Regions from separate parts of the Alteromonas sp. CNT1-28 genome, predicted to be linked through region 1. Evidence: predicted binding sites of a transcription regulator. Region 1 holds the regulator's gene; the other holds the start of a gene.
What was found. Region 1 encodes sigma-54, which starts transcription at its own class of promoters, with help from an activator protein. Its sites were predicted from a motif close to GTTGGCACGNNNNTNGNNT; they were not measured.

Region 1 (5,751 bases):
AAGTGCGTCAACCACATTAGCGGGAAGCATTTTTGTAATGATACCGTTTCGAACATCGTCAGACAGTTCTTCTAAAATGTCGCCGTGAAAGTCACCATCAATGAGCTCCCATAATTCGTCACGGGTTCTGCTTGGGCTAGATTCAAGAATGTGGGCGACGTCTGAAGGCGGTAATTCAAGCAGAAGCTTACGTACAGATACGAATTGACCGTTGGTCAACGCAGCGTTGAGTGCGCGTAACTGAGTTTGTACGTATTTAGAAACAAGCGCTTCTGCCATAAGGCGTTATTCCTACAAGCTAAAAGATGAACAATGCAGGCCATAGAGCCTAAGTGGGCGTAGAATATCGCAATTATGATGAGTCTGTCATGATAATTGCGTAGGTTTTGCGCAGGATTTTAAGATAACTGCGCTAAGTGTTGATTAATTGGTCAATGGATTGGGCAAGTAAGACTATTCGTCTTCGTTAAATCTGCCCTCAATAAGCTCTTCAATAGCAGCAAGTGCATCAACAGCATCACTGCCGTCCACAATCACATCTACCTGTTCACCTTGATGGCTTTCAAGCATCATTAATCCCAATACACTGCTTGCGTCTGCTTCTTTATCGCCTTTTTTTAAGATGATTTTAGCGTCGAATTGATTAGCCAGTTTAACCAGTTGGGTCGCCGCTCTTGCATGCAACCCTAACTTATTGACGATAGTTAGCGTTTTTTGAATAGTCATTACTGATTCAGCTCTCTATGGCGAATTTGTACATCAGGGTGTATTTCACTGAAGGTTTTCGACAGGGTCTGTGCGATATAAACCGAACGGTGTTGGCCACCAGTACAGCCAATGGCTACGGTTACGTAACTTCTGTTATTGCGCTCTAAATGAGGCAGCCATGTCGTTATTAAATTCTGAATTTGCCAAATGAACTTGGTCACTACAGGCTGCGACCCCAAAAATACTTCTACTGGTGCGTCTAATCCGGTCAGATGTTTAAGGTCGGGCTCCCAGTGGGGGTTAGGTAAAAAGCGGGCATCAAAAACGTAATCCGCATCTTTAGGAATACCGTGCTTAAAGCCAAACGACTCAAACACAAGCACAAGGCGTGAGCTTTTCTTACCCAGGATACGCTCTCGAATTAACTCAGCCAGTTGGTGAATGGTAAGCTTATCTGTGTCTAAATATAAATCTGCGCGTTCAGCAATAGGAGCAAGTAGGGCAGACTCGGCTTTAATGGCTTCTGAAAGCGATTTATTAAGCTTGGCGAGAGGGTGAAGACGACGTGTTTCGCTAAAACGCTTAACCAGTACATCATCGCTCGCGTCAATGTAAACAATGGTCATCGACCACGAAGAAGGCAGGTAGTCTAGAATTTCTACCAAATCGTCAGGATTTTTAGGTAAGTTTCTCACATCGATACTTACCGCAACCTGATCGTACTCGTCAACAACTGTATGGGTTAAGGTGGGAAGTAAGTTTACCGGGATATTATCAACACAGTAATAACCTAAATCTTCCAATGCGCGAAGTGCGACAGACTTACCAGACCCCGAACGACCACTGATTATTATCAGCTTCACCTACTTTCTCCCTAATACTCTGGTTTTATCACATACGCCTTGTTGAATTAGGCGCCCACTAAACGGTTAATAGGCGCTTAATGTTTAACTTAATGCAGATAGAATATCGTCGCTTGTCGTTGCGCGACGTATTGCTTTAATCGTTTCTTTGTCGCTTAGTTTACCAGCCACGGTGGCCAGCGTTTGAAGGTGTCCTTCGGTCTGTTCCTCGGGAACGAGTAGCGCAAAAAAGATGTCTACGGGTTTCTCGTCAAGGGCGTCGAAGTCAATTGCTGGCGTGCTGGTTACAACAATGGCAATCACTTTCTCGAGGCCCGGCAGGCGCCCGTGGGGCAGGGCGATACCATTGCCAATGCCTGTACTACCCATACGCTCTCGAGCCATCAAACTGTTGAGTACCGTTGCCTGATCAATGTTCTCGTTTTGCTTGGCAGCGATATCAGCGATGATCTCAAGAATTCGCTTTTTACTATTACACTGAACCGCACACTCGGTGCGGTCCAGACTTACGATGGCTTGTATATCCATGCTTAATTAACTACTAATGTTTTTTCAGTTTTTCCTTATGCTTGATTACCTGCCGGTCGAGTTTATCAACCATGCTGTCAATCGCCGCATACATGTCGGTATTTTCTGAGGATGCGAATACTTCAGCGCCACTTAAATGAACGGTCGCTTCGGCTTTTTGATTTAATTTTTCAACGTTCAGGATGACATGCACATTAGAAATGTGATCAAAGTGACGTTCAAGTTTGCTGAACTTCGTATCGACATAATTACGCAAAGAGTCGGTGATTTCGACATGATGACCAGTAAGGTTGATTTGCATATTTCGTCTTCCTTATATTATTAAGCCCGATTAAATAAGGCTTTTGCGTTGGTTCGACGGCGGGATCGACAACGATTCCCGGTACTTTGCTATTGTTCGCCGGGCAACTTTAATGCCTTGTTCGGCCAACAATGAAGCAATCTTGCTATCACTTAGCGGCTTGCTAGGCTTTTCAGCGGCCACTAATTTCTTGATCAATGCACGAATCGCTGTAGATGAACATTCACCACCAGACTCTGTTGCAACGTGGCTTGAGAAGAAATACTTCAATTCGAAGATTCCACGTGGCGTATGCATGTACTTTTGCGTTGTCACTCGCGAAATAGTGGATTCGTGCATATCTACCATTTCTGCGACATCATTTAGCACCATTGGTTTCATCATTTCCGGGCCGTGCTCAAAAAAGCCCATTTGCTGCTGCACAATGCAGTTTGCAACCTTCATTAAGGTTTCGTTACGAGATTCAAGGCTCTTTATGAACCACTTAGCCTCTTGCATGTGTGAGCGGATGAATTGTGAATCGCTACTATTCTTGGCACGGCGACTCATTGCAGCGTATTGTTGATTTACGCTTAATTTAGGCAGACTGTCGGGGTTCAGCTCAACCACCCAACGGCCATTTTTCTTGGTTACTGAGACATCAGGAATAACGTACTCAGGCTCTTTAGTAACTAAAGCACTACCTGGGCGAGGATTCAAGGTTTGCAGTAAACGCATTGCCTCGCGTAGCTGATCTTCTTTCAATCGGCTTTTACGCATAAGCGTACGATAGTCTTTGCTGCTCAGTAAGTCAGAGTACTCTTCAATTAGTTGCTTTGCTTCAGCAAGCCACGGTGTGTCTTCTGAAAATTGGCGCAATTGCACCATCAAACATTCTTGTGGAGAGCGTGAGCCAGAACCAATAGGGTCGAACATCTGAATGCGCTTTAGCACACATTCTATTTCGTCCATTTCAATCGGCTCTTCCATATCATCATCGTTAACCGCTTCTAAAATATCATCAAGGGTAACGGTTAAATAACCTGACTCGTCAATAGAGTCGATGATTGCTGTAGCGATTGCGCGATCGGTATCCGAGAAATGGGTAAGGCGCATTTGCCAAAGAAGGTGCTCTTGAATATCTTCAGTAGTCTCACCTTGGAAGATTTGCTCGTCGTCATTGGATGGACCCGGAGCAGGCGAAGATGAAGCAGAATAGTATTCGTCCCATGTGCTGTCGATTGGCAGCTCATCGGGAAGATCGTTTTTCTCAAGTGCATCGCCGGCTTCTAGTGTGTCACTAGATGCAGAAGCAGTGGCCTCAGAGCCGCTGTCATCGTTGTCGATATTGTTCTTTTCTAGTTGCGGCTCGTCGTTACCTTCTTCAACTTCTAATAGCGGATTAGAATCGAGCGCTTCTTGGATCTCTTGTTGAAGATCAAGTGTAGAAAGCTGCAGCAGTTTAATGGCCTGCTGAAGCTGTGGTGTCATGGTAAGTTGTTGGCTAAATTTTAGCTGTAAAGATGGTTTCATCTACGTCTTATTTAAATGCTCTAAATTGAATATACCAGAGCGAAACTGAAAAATGACAATTCGGTTACATTAACTATAGCCTGAATTGTTCGCCTAGGTATACATCCCTTACTTTTTGATTACTTAAAACCTGTTCCGCCGTTCCTTGCGCAATAAGCTCGCCATGACTCACAATGTACGCCTTTTCACAAACATCCAATGTCTCTCGTACGTTATGGTCTGTGATAAGGATTCCAATACCCCTATCGCGAAGATGTTGTATTATCTTCTTTATATCATTAACTGATATTGGATCAACACCAGCAAATGGTTCGTCTAACAAAATAAATTGCGGTTTTGCTGCCAGAGCGCGGGCAATCTCAACGCGTCGGCGTTCGCCCCCTGACAAACTCATCCCCGTACTATTACGTATATGGTTAATATTAAATTCATCAAGTAGCGCATCAGCTTCTTCTTCTTGCTGTTGTGAATTTAAATCTTTACGGGTTTGCAAAATGGCCATGATATTTTCATGCACTGTGAGCTTTCTGAAAATAGAGGCTTCCTGCGGTAGGTAGCCAATTCCGCGGCGTGCGCGCTCGTGCATGGGCTGATGAGTTAGCTCATTGTCGTCGATTTCAATCTTGCCTTTATCCAGATTCACTAAACCAACAATCATGTAGAATGTGGTGGTCTTACCAGCGCCATTTGGGCCAAGAAGACCAACAATTTGACCCGTTGAGACAGACAGACTTACATCTCGAACAACCTGTCTTGACTTGTAAGCCTTAGCAAGATTTTTAGCGCTCAAAGTTGCCATTGCTATTCATTGCCCTCGTTGTCTTTTTTGTCTTTCTTAGACGAAGTTTTGCGAATGGTCTCAGGTGTGAATACTGTGGTCACTCGACCCTCACCATCCTTACCTGCGCCGCCAGTCGCTAGCAATTGCTCGGTAATCATATCGAACGTGATGTTGTCACCCTGTACTTTACTGGTGTCTTGTTTCAACTCTGCGTTTCCGGCAAGAGAAATCGTTCGGTTCACCACTTCATAGCGTATTTCATTAGCTTTTGCCGAAACTGGCGTGCCGTCTTCCAATTGCTGGGAATAGCTTGCAGGCTTTCCTCTAGCAATAAATATTTCACGACCACCACCGTCAGTGGCAATTACTTCCACTTCGTCAGCTTCAATAACCAAAGAGCCTTGAGTTATGAGTACGTCGTCTTTGTACAACGCGGTTTTATTTTTACCGTCGATAAACTGGGTGTTCGAGCCTATTTTTATGGGCTGCGAAAAATCATCTTCACTGGCGTGTACCGCACCGCTAGCGATGGCAAGCAATAAACTAGTTGCTAGGGGAATAAGTGGTTTGTACATGATCTAAAAGCTCGTATTCTTGTGTGCGTAAATTCGCGTTAAACCCATTACTTAAAATGACATATTGGGTGCCCAGTATTTCAACGGGTTGGTCAGATGTCATTTGCTTGGTTTCTAAATTAATTTGAATGTACTCGGTCGATATACTTCTGACAAAGTCATCGCCAGTTTGGTTCTCAATATTAACTTGGTTTTCCAGCTGGATTAGCTCGTTATTGTATAGTGTACCTTCATCAGCGGTTACCACCCATGGTGATGACGCGTTTTCTGTATAAAGGGTGTATTTAGGTTGCTGAAACAATACAAAGCCAAGCTGGTCGTAATGCTCCATCGACTCTGCAAATACTTTGTGATTTAACTCACCGTCTTGATTGTACAGCGTAGTGGTTAGATTTTTTGCTTTGTAGGCGGGCTTTAGCGCATCGTTTTCACGATTTCCCTGCGTTTCAGGCTGCTCTTCCATCCACGTAGGGATGTACATCA
Region 2 (5,751 bases), on a different contig from region 1:
CGGTTGGTCTTTTATTATTCTATCGCTGTGTTTGTTTTTACTTGGCACTAACTACCAAAACAACTTGATGTTGCTGCTTAGCTATTTGTGCTTAAGCATTATGCTATTAACGCTGTTTTACACTCATCAAAACTTTGCGCGTTTAGCGCTTAAAGCGACGCCCCCCAGTCCATTTCACTGTAACTTACAGGGTGAATTGCAGCTTCAGGTTATCCCTCACGCGGCAGCGCCAACGAAAACGTGCAATGGTGTATTAGCAATAAAGTGGCTAAATACAGCACGCCCCATGGAAACCGCTGTTAATGCAAGCAATCAAGATACCTCAGTGGATCAGCAGACGTACAGCTTTTCTTTAAACGACAATGAAGTTACGGATACAAGACAAACGCAAACCCTCAGCGTGCCTCTTCCAATACCAGTACGGGGGCGATTTGCACTGGGCAGACTAACCATTGCATGCGATTTTCCGTTGGGATTATACAAATGCTGGACCCACCTCGATTTTGACCAACAAGTCACTGTCTATGCAAAACCTCAAGAAGGTCCGGTCACTGTTAATAAGGTAGCGAGTTCTAATGAGTCGGATAGCGTCAGTCAGGTTAACGACCTTACAAGTAACGAGGACTTCTACGCATTAAACGATTACGAAGTTGGACAGCCGCTTAATCGCGTATCATGGAAGCATGTGGCGAAAAACGGAAATTGGGTTTCGAAATCCTTTACCTCCTTGCAAAGCGACAGTTTTGTACTTTCAGTTCCCTCAAACATAGATGTGGAAACTGCCGTATCGGCACTTACCTATGCAACATTGTCTTGGACAGGCGCAGACCGGGTATTTGGAATACAGTACAAAGGGCTTAACATTGCCCCTGCTCACGGGGTAAAACATAGGCACGAATGTCTTAGTGCGCTTGCTTGTTTGAATTCGCATTCATCACAAGCTTCTTCAACCTTGAATAAAACGGTCTCAATATCTTCCATAAAGAGTGAAAGAGCGAGGTCAACGAAATGAACTCCGCTATTTTAAGCCGTTTATCACAATTAACCGTTGTTAAAAGCGTGTTTAGCCAACCAACGTCCGTGGCTGTGCTTATGCTCTGCATAGCATTCTCTTTTATTCTTTTCACTCTCACCGCGCCGCTTATGACATGGGTAATCATGCTAGGCGGATGTGCTGTGATAGTAAGGACGGCAGGCCTTAGTGCGTTGAATAGTTTGCCAACATCACGCACGGTTAATCTACTGGCGATATTGGCAGTGTTCGCATTATCGTGGTTTGGCTTCTCAGTAGGATTGCTTGATAGCATGATCAACCTATTGACCGTCGCGTGCGCGCTCAAAATCATGCTGGTTGAGAAAAAACGAGATTTTCACTTAATTGTATGTACCTGTTTGTTCTTGATCGGCTGCGGATTTATCTCGTCTCTAAGCGTATTTGCGTGGATTGGCTATACAGGAATACTGGCCCTGCTGCTATTCGCGACTGCCATTTATCACGGTGCAGGAATACCCAAATCAAAAAGCATTAAATTCGTGACCGTGCTTATTGTCCAAGCTTTCCCTATCGCGCTGCTACTGTTTTTACTGCTTCCCCAACTCCCTCCGCTTTGGCAGATGCCCACGTCAAAGTCGACTGAAACCGGGCTTTCTGACACGGTGACGCCTGGTGATATTGCGTCACTTGCAAGTTCATCTGAATTGGCTTTCAGCGCCACATTTGAAAACGCAGAAGCAGTCCCTGTTGCACCGTCCAGGTATTGGCGCGCTATGACCTTAGAACATTTTGACGGGAAAACCTGGTCTATTAGCGACAAGCGCAAACAGGCAGAGCAGCAGCTAGCTTACATGGGCAAGCCAACACCCTTGTCAGCTCTGGCCGAGGAAAATACGCCTCAAGTGATAAGTTATGAATTGATCGTGGAAGCCACACAGCAAACGTGGCTGTTTGCGCTAGCGCCTTCGACACCCAACAACCGCGAGAACAGTATTTTCGTAAGAAGTCTTTTTGATTTTACGTTAAGGGCGAATAGCCCAATATCCAGTAAAAAAGCGTTTTATCTGCGCTACTATCCAACTGCTCAAATCACTAGCGGAATAGGAAATTTTGAATCGCAACTAAACCTTCAGGTTTCCATGAATGGCAACCCTCAAGCCAGAGCATGGGGACAGACACTTGCCAAACAATACTCAAGCGCACAGCAAATAGTTAGCGCAATAATGCGTGAATTTAATCAAGGGGGCTTCCGCTACACCCTATCGCCGAACGCCATGCCTACCGACCCCATCGACCGTTTTTTATTTGAAGAACGCTCAGGTTTTTGTGCCCATTACGCAGGCGCCATGGTGTATGTGCTTCGTGCCGCAGGGGTACCGGCAAGAATGGTGACAGGCTACCAAGGCGGAAGCGCACTTAATGACAATGTGCTGCAAATAAGGCAGTACGATGCACATGCGTGGGTGGAAGCTTTTATTGATGGTGTGTGGATTCGACACGACCCAACGAGTATGGTGGCACCGTCACGCTTAACCTTCGGGCTTGAACGTGCGCTGGAAGAGCTTGGGGAGTCTCGTAAAGCCAGTATTTTGGGCGACCTTAGCAACGCTGCCATTTTTGCAACGTTACAAAGCTGGTTTCAACAGCTCGATTACTCATGGAGTAAATGGGTACTGGGCTTTGACAATACTGCGCAAACCAACATGCTTGAAGAATTACTAGGCTCGCTAACGCCGCAAAAAATGCGAGTTGTATTTCTTTCCGCCATTGGCCTAATTGGGCTTATTTTAGCACTTTATTTTTTACCCAAAACGCATCGCAACAAACTGTCGCCTTCACACAGAGTTTTACTAAACGCAATAAAATGCGTTGAAGCTAAAACAGGAAAAGAAAGAGGGAATAAAACCTTGTCCGCCTTTATGAGTGAAGTTAACCCTTTGATAAACGAAGATGCTACCAAGGCACTAACACTTCTGTGTGAACTATTTGAGCGTGAAAAGTACGCACACCGAACACAAGAGGCAAAAGTTTATCCAACCATGAAGCGTCAGCTAAAAATGTTAAAACAGGCATTAAAGTAGGAAATGGTTAAACCGGTTGCACCTTAAACACTCACACTCCCCCCTTTTTAGTGCAGACTAATTAATAGTGCCTTGGCGCAAGCGAACATCAATACAGCCACGAATTTACACAAGCCATTGTTTTAAATAGCAATAAATAACACATTTAGGTACATTTTGGTTATTGGCACTTTTTTAGCTTTGTACAAATGGATAACAAAAGTACGAAGGCGCTTATACAAGTATTAGTTGCCAACGGGCTTTAGAGTACAAAGGCGTACACATAACCGACGGTTTATTTGTTAGCTACCACAATGCATGAGTTTCGGACAAAGGCGTCCCCAGTTCTTTCTTACGAGAGCGCTGCGGACGCCTTTTTTTGATCTTCTGGAACGCATTGAAACAGTAAACGCCAACACACAGATGACAACTTATTAATAACGACAACGTGAGGTGAAACCATGGCTTATCTTCTCCCCGCTGAGTTTGCAACCAAGATGGTAGATGCAGGCGAAGCCAAAATTTATATGTCTACACGAGATACTCTAATTCGCGCTTATATGGCAGGTGCAATATTGGCCCTTGCCGCTGTTTTTGCCGTTACCATTGCCGTTCAAACCGGCGTGTTTCTTCTTGGCGCAGTGTTATTCCCAGTGGGCTTTTGTATGCTCTACCTTATGGGGTTTGACCTATTAACCGGCGTGTTTGTACTTACCCCACTCGCTTGGCTTGCACAGCGACCTGGCGTCACGCCAAAACAAATTCTACGAAATTGGGGATTAGTATTTTTAGGTAACTTTGGCGGCGCATTAACCGTGGCCTTTATGATGTCGTTTATTTTTACCATGGGATATAACGTGGATGGCGGTGCCATCGCGACTAAGGTAGCCAGCATTGGCGAAGCTCGTACATTGGGCTACGCAGAACACGGCGTTGCAGGCTGGTTCACCATTTTTATTCGCGGCATGTTGTGTAACTGGATGGTGTCGCTAGGCGTAGTGGGTGCAATGATTTCAACTCACGTTAGCGGAAAAGTACTAGCCATGTGGATGCCAATCATGCTGTTCTTCTTTATGGGTTTTGAGCACTCAGTAGTAAACATGTTCCTTTTCCCATTTGGCCTTATTATGGGCGGCGACTTCTCGGTTATGGACTACTTCATTTGGAACGAGATCCCAACTGCACTTGGAAATCTTGTTGGTGGCCTCGCCTTTACTGGACTAACCCTGTACACCACCCACGTTAAGACGCTACCCAAACGTACTATCCCTGTTGATAAAGCCGCTGCATCGCAAACACTGCCTATTTAATTAAGGCGCTTATCTTAAAGCCATCATGCCTTGTCCCTACAAGACACGTCATGATGGCGTTATCCGTTTCCTTGGAAATAACTAATTGGGCTCATAAATTAAATATGCAGGTAAGAAGCAATTAAACATGAATGAGCGAGCCGCGTTAAACACCCCAATTAACCCACCAGCTAACACGCTCAGTGTAAGTGCATTTTCTACAGCCGGCGTTAAAGCGATAAACCAAGATGCATACGCTTTTCATGTTTCTGATAACCCAAATCAAAGCAGCGTTTTTGTTATCGCCGACGGTGTAAGTAGCAGTACGGTTAGCCAAGTTGCTAGCGACTTTGCTACCAGTCAGTTTATTAAACTGTTTAATATGGCGCCGGAACAATGGTCGGTTAAGACGCGCGCTGAAACCATTATTAAAGAGATAAACGCGCTGCTTTACACTCGTACGCAAAGAAGTCCCTTTTGCTATACACCAGAAAAAGGTTATGTGTGCACGTTAACAGTGGCGGTGGTAACAGGCAATCACATGGATGTATTTCATGTGGGGGATTGTCAAATTCAGGCTATTTCTAAGAACGCACAGTCGCCTGTCTTACTCACAAAACCTCATCGTAAAGTATCGGAAAGTGAGCCTTCGCAGAGTTATCTTACTAAAGCATTAGGCATTCAAGCACATATAGATATCGACCACACAACACTCACCCTCAACTCATCGAGCACGTTTTCGATAAGTAGCGACGGCGTTTATGAGTTTGTTTCGCTACCCACCATTCTTATGAAAATCAGTGAAGCCGATACGCTTTCTGAAAACCAAGCTGCGTTGGTAGTACATGAGGCATTTACTAGAGGAAGCGATGACAACCTCACCTTACTTCTCGTAAAGGTTCTTGTAGCTAGCCATGATGGCCTAGACGATCACAGACACCCACTGTATACAGGCGTTTCAACTTCACCTCATTCATCTGTACTTAACAGGCCGTTGGGCAACCAACTGATAACCAATTCTGAGGTTTCTGATGCTGCGATTCATTACTCAAATCAGCAGTCTGATGAACATGTATGCGAAGAGCCTGCTGCCGCAAACTTTAAGACGGGTGATGATGTTGATGGACTGAAGCTAGAACGACAGCTTTATACGTCGGCCCGAAGCCATGTTTTTATTGCCACCAATTCGTCTTGTGAAGCTACGCACACAAACAGCCCTGTGGTTGTAAAAACACCGGCTACCGACTTTACCCTATCACCAGAAATGGTAAATGGGTTCCTAATAGAGAGCTGGTTTTCGAGACGGATTAATTCGGCACACGTTATTAAAAGCCCAACGTTTACTGATTTGGGTTTACCGTACCCTCCCTCTGCTTTTTACAGCGTAAGTGAATATGTACAAGGTCAA

Region 2: MHN02_RS11510 (formate/nitrite transporter family protein) is a predicted target of sigma-54. The motif match lies at 3,238-3,256, and genes of this name have one in related genera.

What each region holds. Positions count from the first base shown of each region.
Region 1 is NZ_JAKREZ010000006.1:251,469-257,219, forward strand. Features, by position in the region: gene mgtE (magnesium transporter) at 1-279, opposite strand, end outside; gene MHN02_RS05845 (HPr family phosphocarrier protein) at 454-726, opposite strand; gene rapZ (RNase adapter RapZ) at 726-1,571, opposite strand; gene ptsN (PTS IIA-like nitrogen regulatory protein PtsN) at 1,656-2,099, opposite strand; gene hpf (ribosome hibernation promoting factor) at 2,113-2,400, opposite strand; gene MHN02_RS05865 (RNA polymerase factor sigma-54) at 2,431-3,912, opposite strand; gene lptB (LPS export ABC transporter ATP-binding protein) at 3,986-4,711, opposite strand; gene lptA (lipopolysaccharide transport periplasmic protein LptA) at 4,714-5,268, opposite strand; gene lptC (LPS export ABC transporter periplasmic protein LptC) at 5,237-5,751, opposite strand, start outside.
Region 2 is NZ_JAKREZ010000016.1:85,107-90,857, forward strand. Features, by position in the region: gene MHN02_RS11500 (DUF58 domain-containing protein) at 1-1,012, shown strand, start outside; gene MHN02_RS11505 (DUF3488 and transglutaminase-like domain-containing protein) at 1,009-3,075, shown strand; gene MHN02_RS11510 (formate/nitrite transporter family protein) at 3,516-4,364, shown strand; gene MHN02_RS11515 (protein phosphatase 2C domain-containing protein) at 4,492-5,751, shown strand, end outside.